One region of the Bacillus sp. MT94 genome, then DNA from elsewhere that is predicted to be linked to it. Evidence: riboswitches for the same ligand, from Rfam matches in the RefSeq annotation. Region 1 holds a riboswitch; each other region holds the start of a gene.
The links. A riboswitch is a leader RNA that binds a small molecule or an ion and turns the genes downstream of it on or off. The one in region 1 is predicted to bind S-adenosylmethionine.
Positions count from the first base shown of each region.

Region 2: another riboswitch for S-adenosylmethionine. It lies ahead of AC1Q51_RS15665 (methionine ABC transporter ATP-binding protein); the one in region 1 lies ahead of AC1Q51_RS26440 (MetQ/NlpA family ABC transporter substrate-binding protein).
Region 3: another riboswitch for S-adenosylmethionine. It lies ahead of AC1Q51_RS17660 (bifunctional O-acetylhomoserine aminocarboxypropyltransferase/cysteine synthase); the one in region 1 lies ahead of AC1Q51_RS26440 (MetQ/NlpA family ABC transporter substrate-binding protein).

Region 1 covers NZ_JBXAEZ010000011.1:67,922-70,245, forward strand. Annotated here, with positions in the region: gene AC1Q51_RS26435 (NAD(P)-dependent alcohol dehydrogenase) at 1-778, shown strand, start outside; SAM riboswitch class I at 858-972, shown strand; gene AC1Q51_RS26440 (MetQ/NlpA family ABC transporter substrate-binding protein) at 1,058-1,870, shown strand; gene AC1Q51_RS26445 (methionine ABC transporter ATP-binding protein) at 1,883-2,324, shown strand, end outside.
Region 2 covers NZ_JBXAEZ010000004.1:85,824-88,147, forward strand. Annotated here, with positions in the region: gene AC1Q51_RS15660 (methionine ABC transporter permease) at 1-526, opposite strand, end outside; gene AC1Q51_RS15665 (methionine ABC transporter ATP-binding protein) at 519-1,544, opposite strand; SAM riboswitch class I at 1,723-1,830, opposite strand; gene AC1Q51_RS15670 (hypothetical protein) at 1,956-2,300, opposite strand.
Region 3 covers NZ_JBXAEZ010000004.1:493,955-496,278, reverse strand. Annotated here, with positions in the region: gene AC1Q51_RS17665 (chloride channel protein) at 1-936, opposite strand, end outside; SAM riboswitch class I at 1,257-1,361, shown strand; gene AC1Q51_RS17660 (bifunctional O-acetylhomoserine aminocarboxypropyltransferase/cysteine synthase) at 1,454-2,324, shown strand, end outside.

The DNA.
Region 1 (2,324 bases):
TAGAATACGTGGCTTTAATAGCCCCCTCTTATTTTGGATTCCTATGCGGATCATATTAGGTTTCAGAAAACCGAGAAAACCTATACTTGGCGTAGAGTTATCCGGTGAAATCGAAGACATTGGATCAGATGTAACACAATTTAAAAAAGGAGATCCAGTTTTTGCATTAACAGAACTAAACCTTGGTGGTTATGCGGAATATACATGCGTGCATGAAAGTGGATTAATAGCATTAAAACCTACCAATGTGACATATGAAGAAGCTGCCGTTATTCCTTTTGGCGGAACTTCAGCATTGCACTTCCTTAGAAAAGGACAGATAAAAAAAGGGCAACAAGTACTTATATACGGCGCCTCTGGGTCAGTAGGGACAGCTGCCATACAGCTTGCTAAATACTTCGGGGCGACTGTCACAGCCATTTGTAGTAGTTCGAATTTCGATTTAGTAACAGCTTTAGGGGCAGACAACGTAATTGATTATATGAAAGAAGATTTTACTAAGCGGGGCGATCACTACGATATTATATTTGACGCAGTTGGAAAATATAAAAAGTCTCTTTGTACAGATGCATTAATGCCTAATGGAAAATATGTATCTGTGAACGGAATGATGGCAAAGGTCAGTAAAGAAGATATGAATCTACTAAAACAACTAGCTGAAACAGAAAAGCTAAAACCTGTTATTGATAGAACTTACCGATTAGAAGAAGTTGTAGAAGCCCATACGTATGTAGAAATGGGCCATAAGAAAGGAAACGTTTCAATTACCTTAAAATAAAATATATTCTGAAAATATCATTGACAATTTTTTTTGTACGATTTACTATTAGTACCATATTCAAAACTACATACACATACTCTTATCAAGAGTGGCGGAGGGACTGGCCCGATGATGCCCGGCAACCGAGCTTATGACGTATAAGCTAAGGTGCTAATTCCTGCAAAACGAGTTTTCGTTTTGGAAGATAAGAGAGGAATCTATTTCGTCTATTCGGCACCTCTCTTATTTTTGGGAGGTGCTTTTTATTTTGGAACGTATATGAAGGGGGATTTATAGATGAAAAAGGTATTATTAAGCATTGTAAGCGGAGCAGTATTATTATTAGGCGCATGTAGCGTGAGTTCAGATAAAGAGGTAAAAGCATTAGACGAGAAAAAGATTACTGTCGGTGTAACAGGTGGGCCGCATGAACAAATTTTTGAAAAGGTAAAAGAAGTTGCCGCAAAAGATGGCCTCGAAATTGATATAAAAGTATTTAATGATTATGTAGCGCCAAACGTATCTTTAGATGAAAAAAGCCTTGATGTAAATAGCTACCAAACAAAATCGTATTTAGATGTATTTAAAGCTGAACGCAATATGAAATTAGCTGAAGTATTTTCAACAGTAACATTCCCTATGGGCGTATATTCTAAAGATATAAAAGATGTAAAAGACTTAAAAGAGGGCGATGCAATTGCTGTACCAAATGACCCAACGAATGAACTGCGAGCTTTAAAATTATTTGAACAAGCAGGGGTTTTAAAAGTTGATCCAAAGGCTACAGAAAAAGCGACTGCAAAAGATGTAATTGAAAATCCAAAAAAATTAAAGATTGTCGAATTAGAGGCATCTCAATTACCAACGCAACTAAGTGAAGTGAAAGCAGCTGCAATTAACACAAACTTTGCATTAGGTGCAAAATTAAGTCCAGCGAAAGATTCTATTTTCCGCGAAGGAAAAGATTCACCATATGTGAACTGGGTCGTTGTTCGTACTGAAAATAAAGATGATGCCGTTGTAAACAAATTAAAGAAAGCTTATCAATCTAAAGAAGTAAAAGAGTTTATCGAGAAAAAATTTGATGGTTCAGTTTTACCATCTTGGTAGGAGCTGACGATAATGATTGAATTAAAAAACATATCCAAAGTATTTTCAACAAAAAAAGGGACTGTTGAGGCTCTTAAGTCTACTTCCCTTAAAGTAGAAAAAGGCGAAGTATTTGGAATCATTGGGTATAGCGGCGCTGGTAAAAGCACATTGATTCGATGTGTAAATTTATTAGAAAAACCAACGACAGGAAATATCATTGTAAACGAACAAGACTTAACAACGTTATCGACAAAAGAACTAGCAAAAGCGAGACAAAAAATCGGAATGATCTTTCAAGGATTCAATTTACTTAAAACTGTTACCATCTATGAAAACATTGCATTACCTTTACGCCTTGCTGGCATTCCAAAAGCGGAAATTAAAAAAAGGGTAGAAAAATATTTACGCATTGTCGATCTTTTCAATCGAAAAGATGCTTATCCAAGTGAACTTTCTGGCGGTCAAAAACAGC
Region 2 (2,324 bases), on a different contig from region 1:
GGCCACCAGCACCAACAACTCCCGCCATTGCTGTATAGCCTACTAAAGCAATTGTTGTAACCGTAATACCAGATACTAATGCTGGTAACGATTCTGGAATCAATACTTTTAAAATAATTGTGCTTGTTTTTGCTCCCATTGCTTTTGAAGCTTCAATTACACCTTTATCAATTTCGCGAAGTGCGATTTCAACCATTCTCGCGTAGAATGGTGCCGCCCCAATAATTAAAGCTGGCAGCGCTGCACTTGCTCCAAGAATTGTTCCAAGAAGAATCTTTGTGAATGGGATTAATAAAATAATTAAAATGATGAACGGTATAGAACGGAATATATTTACGAATGCTCCAATCACCGTATTAATTGATTTGTTTTCCCATAAATTATCTTTCGCTGTCATGAAAAGTAACAATCCTAAAATTAGTCCTAAAACAAATGTCGCAAGAGCTGCGATTGCCGTCATATATAACGTTTCACCAGTTGCTTCTAACATTTGATTCCAATCAACATTTGCAAGTAACTTATCCATGTGCAATCACCTCCAGCTCTACTTGATCTTGATGAATTCCTTCTATTGCTTGCTGGATCGCTGTTTCCTCACCATTTAAATGAACAACTAAACTACCGTAAGAACCGTTATTCGTTTGTGCGATATTTCCTTGCAAAATGCTAACTTCTATATCACTGCGTTGCATCAATCGTTGAAGCACTGGTCTTTCTACAGCCTCACCGATAAACTGCAAACGAATCACTTTTCCATCTGGATATTTTTCAATTAAACTTTCAATCGTTTCATTTGTATCTTCAGAATCTGTTAACTGCTGTACAAATCGTTTCGTAATATCTTGCTTCGGATTACGGAATACATCAAGTACTGGACCCGTTTCTACAATCTTTCCTCTCTCCATTACCGCCACTCGATTACAAATCTTTCGAATTACGTGCATCTCATGTGTAATGAGTACAATTGTTAAACCAAGGCGCTTATTAATGTCTAATAGTAAATCCAAAATTTGATCTGTCGTTTCTGGATCAAGAGCTGACGTTGCTTCATCACATAAAAGTACTTGTGGGTTGTTAGCTAATGCTCTTGCAATCCCAACGCGTTGTTTTTGTCCCCCGCTCAGCTGAGATGGGTACGCGTCTCCTCTTCCTTCTAATCCAACAAGATGAATTAATTCATCAACACGTTTTCTTCTCTTCGTTTTATCAACACCTGCAATTTCAAGTGGAAACTCTATATTTTCACGTACAGTTCGTGACCAAAGTAAGTTGAAGTGCTGAAAAATCATTCCGATTTCTTGCCTTGCCTTACGAAGTTCACTTCCTGTAATTGCTGATATGACACGATTCGCAATTGTAATTTGGCCAGAAGTCGGTTTCTCTAACTGATTAAACAATCTGATTAAAGAACTTTTCCCAGCGCCGCTATATCCGATAACACCAAATATTTCGCCTTTTTCTATTTTTAAATTGGCGTTATCTACAGCAGTGACATCACCGCTTTTCGCCTTATATATTTTCCTTACATTCTCTAATAGAATCATGATGTTCACCCCTTTTTTGTTTAGGTCGACTCCGCAATTTTTTATTTTTAATGCGTGTAGTCCACTGTTATCATTACTTTTATTATTTGAATGTCCTCCACATTCAAACAATAAAAAAACCTTTCTGCTTTAGAGAAGCAGAAAGGTTTATATGCGTATATAACAACATTATCCCTCTCTCTCATCTCTCAAAGCATTCGCTTTGCAGGAATTGGCACCATTTCAACATAAGTTGACGGTTGCCGGGCTTCACAGGGCACAGTCCCTCCACCTCTCTTGATAAGAGAAATCAGATTCAATTTTCGTCTGATTTGAAATTTATGAAATTGTCTATATTTTATGAATTGAATTGTATCAATATACGCTCACCATGTCAACAGAAATTTTCGCAAAAAATGAAACTTCAGAATTTTAAGCACCTACTGACATCGGTTTACATATATGAAACATCGATTCCACTAATAACATCGTTCGGTACGTTCCTGAATATTGTACACGTCCATCATTCATTAACATTTGCAATCGTACATTTCCATTCACCAATTGTTCTATATCCTTTTCGTCTAAGCAAATGATTTGTTCCGTTCCTCTTTCCTCATGTACCAGCTCTATATAATCTCTTGAAATTTGTAACGAACAACTTTCATCTCTAAAGCGGAAATTAACAGTTTTTTCTTCTTGTCTTAAAAGTGGTTCTAAATGATATTGACCATTAGCGTAATTTACAAATGATTGAAGCAAAGAATATAATCTCACCCTAAATCACATCCTTCATATCAC
Region 3 (2,324 bases), on a different contig from region 1:
CTTTAAAATCCCTGAAAGAAGTAGTATCCAAAAAGATAAATGGCTCCATTCAACAACTAACTCTTTTAATTGATGTTCCCCTGAAAATAATGTGTACGGAAGAAAAGTTCCTGCAATTCCTAATAAAATGCCACCGATAATTCCGAGTGTCAGCTTGTATTCCCTAAAAGGGTGAATTAACTTCTCTAATGTGAATTCTAACTTGAAATAAAAGAAACCAACTATAGCACCGATACTAGCAAGTGGAAGAAATGCGATCCATTCATTGAAAGAAAGTGCACCTTCCTCGAAATCAACAATAAAGGATCCACGATTATCGAGTTTACTCAGTAGTAAATAAACAGAAAAACCTGCGAAAGTAGTAGCTAAGTATACAATTGCCTTTTTTCCTTTAGAAAAAGCAGCAATTTGTTCCCCCTCATTTTCATTCGGTGCTAAATAACCGAATAATGGTGCGTTAAAAATGACACTTAAAGTAGCGCCAATTCCAATCTCGGTTAGCTCATTCATACCCTTTAAGGCAAATGTAAAGCGATCCCCTACCCATGTGCACAGTCCGCCTATAATTCCAACTAGTGCGGCTTCTGGACCAAGACTAGCTCCGAAAATTAAAACAATAATCGCTGTTAAAGTAGCCTGATGGACAAAGCGATATTCGATTCGACCAGTTTTTTTATATTCAGTCATCACTTCAGGCATAAGGCGTGGATATATACCGAAATATTTTTGTGATAGACCAACGAGGACCCCGCCAATTATTGTTACGCAAAGGGTGTAATAAGAGGGATAAGAGAGAACTTCAGGCAAGTATCCCCAAATAAAGTGGATTCCAATATTTATTGTGACTAAAAATAACCAGACTGTAGCTCCTACTATAGATCCTAGAAGAATGCCATATAGAGCAAGTATGTACTGCATATCTTTTTTATTTGTCATGTTATACCTCCGTTATGTAAATCTCAGTAGGGAAAAAGTGAAATATACTAGTGGAAAATGGATTGAATATATATAGTATCTTTTTGAGAGGACCGCCTATTCAACATATAGGCTGAATTTTAGAGAATTTGAATTTATAGGTTAAATTACTTATTTAATTTTATAGACTGATTTGAGTTTTTTAAAGGTCTTTTTTGAAATAGACTAGAATATATTTCTTTTGTTGCTTTATATGAAACTGTTAACATTTATTTTAGAACATTCAGAAAAACTGTTTGACATTAGGAAATTATTGCTATAAAATCAACGGTAATTGCATAGTCTTATCAAGAAAAGGTGGAGGGACAGGCCCGATGAAACCTTGGCAACAGCCGTATAACGGAATTGTGCCAAATCCTGCAGGTAGTAATCCTGAGAGATAAGAAAGAGCCTTTAGAGCGTGTTTTCAAACTGCTCCTTTCTTGTTTTCAGGAAAGGGGCAGTTTTTTATTTTGTATAAAAGAAAGGAGAATGAGAGATGGGAGAATCATGGGGAAAAGGAACGATTTGTGTGCAAGGTGGCTATACGCCAAAGAATGGTGAACCACGTGTTTTACCACTTTATCAAAGCACAACTTATAAATACGATACTTCGGATGATTTAGCAGCTCTATTTAACTTAGAGGCAGAAGGATATATTTATACGCGTATTGGAAACCCTACTCTAGCCGCATTTGAGCAGAAGTTATCAGATTTAGAAGGCGGTGTAGGAGCTGTTGCAACGGCTTCTGGGCAAGCAGCTATTATGCTCGCAGTTTTAAATATTTGTAGTAGTGGGGATCATTTACTTTGCTCTTCAACTGTTTACGGGGGAACGTTTAATTTATTTGGGGTGAGTTTACGTAAGCTTGGCATTGATGTTACGTTCTTTAATCCAAATTTAACGGCAGATGAAATTACGGCACTTGCTAACGATAAGACGAAACTTATCTATGCAGAATCATTAGGAAATCCAGCGATGAATGTTTTAAATTTCAAAGAATTTTCAGCTGCCGCTAAAGAATTAGAGGTACCTTTTATCGTTGATAATACATTAGCAACTCCTTATTTATGCCAAGCGTTTGAATATGGGGCAAATATTATTGTTCATTCTACGACTAAATATATCGATGGGCATGCGAGCTCTTTAGGCGGTATTGTAATTGACGGTGGAAACTTTGATTGGACAAATGGAAAATATCCTGAGCTTGTTGAACCAGATCCAAGTTATCACGGTGTAAGTTACGTTCAAAACTTTGGTGCAGCAGCATATATTGTGAAAGCACGTGTTCAACTATTAAGAGATTATGGAAATTGTATGAGCCCATTCAATGCATATATTAGCAATATTGGCTTAGAGACTTTGCATT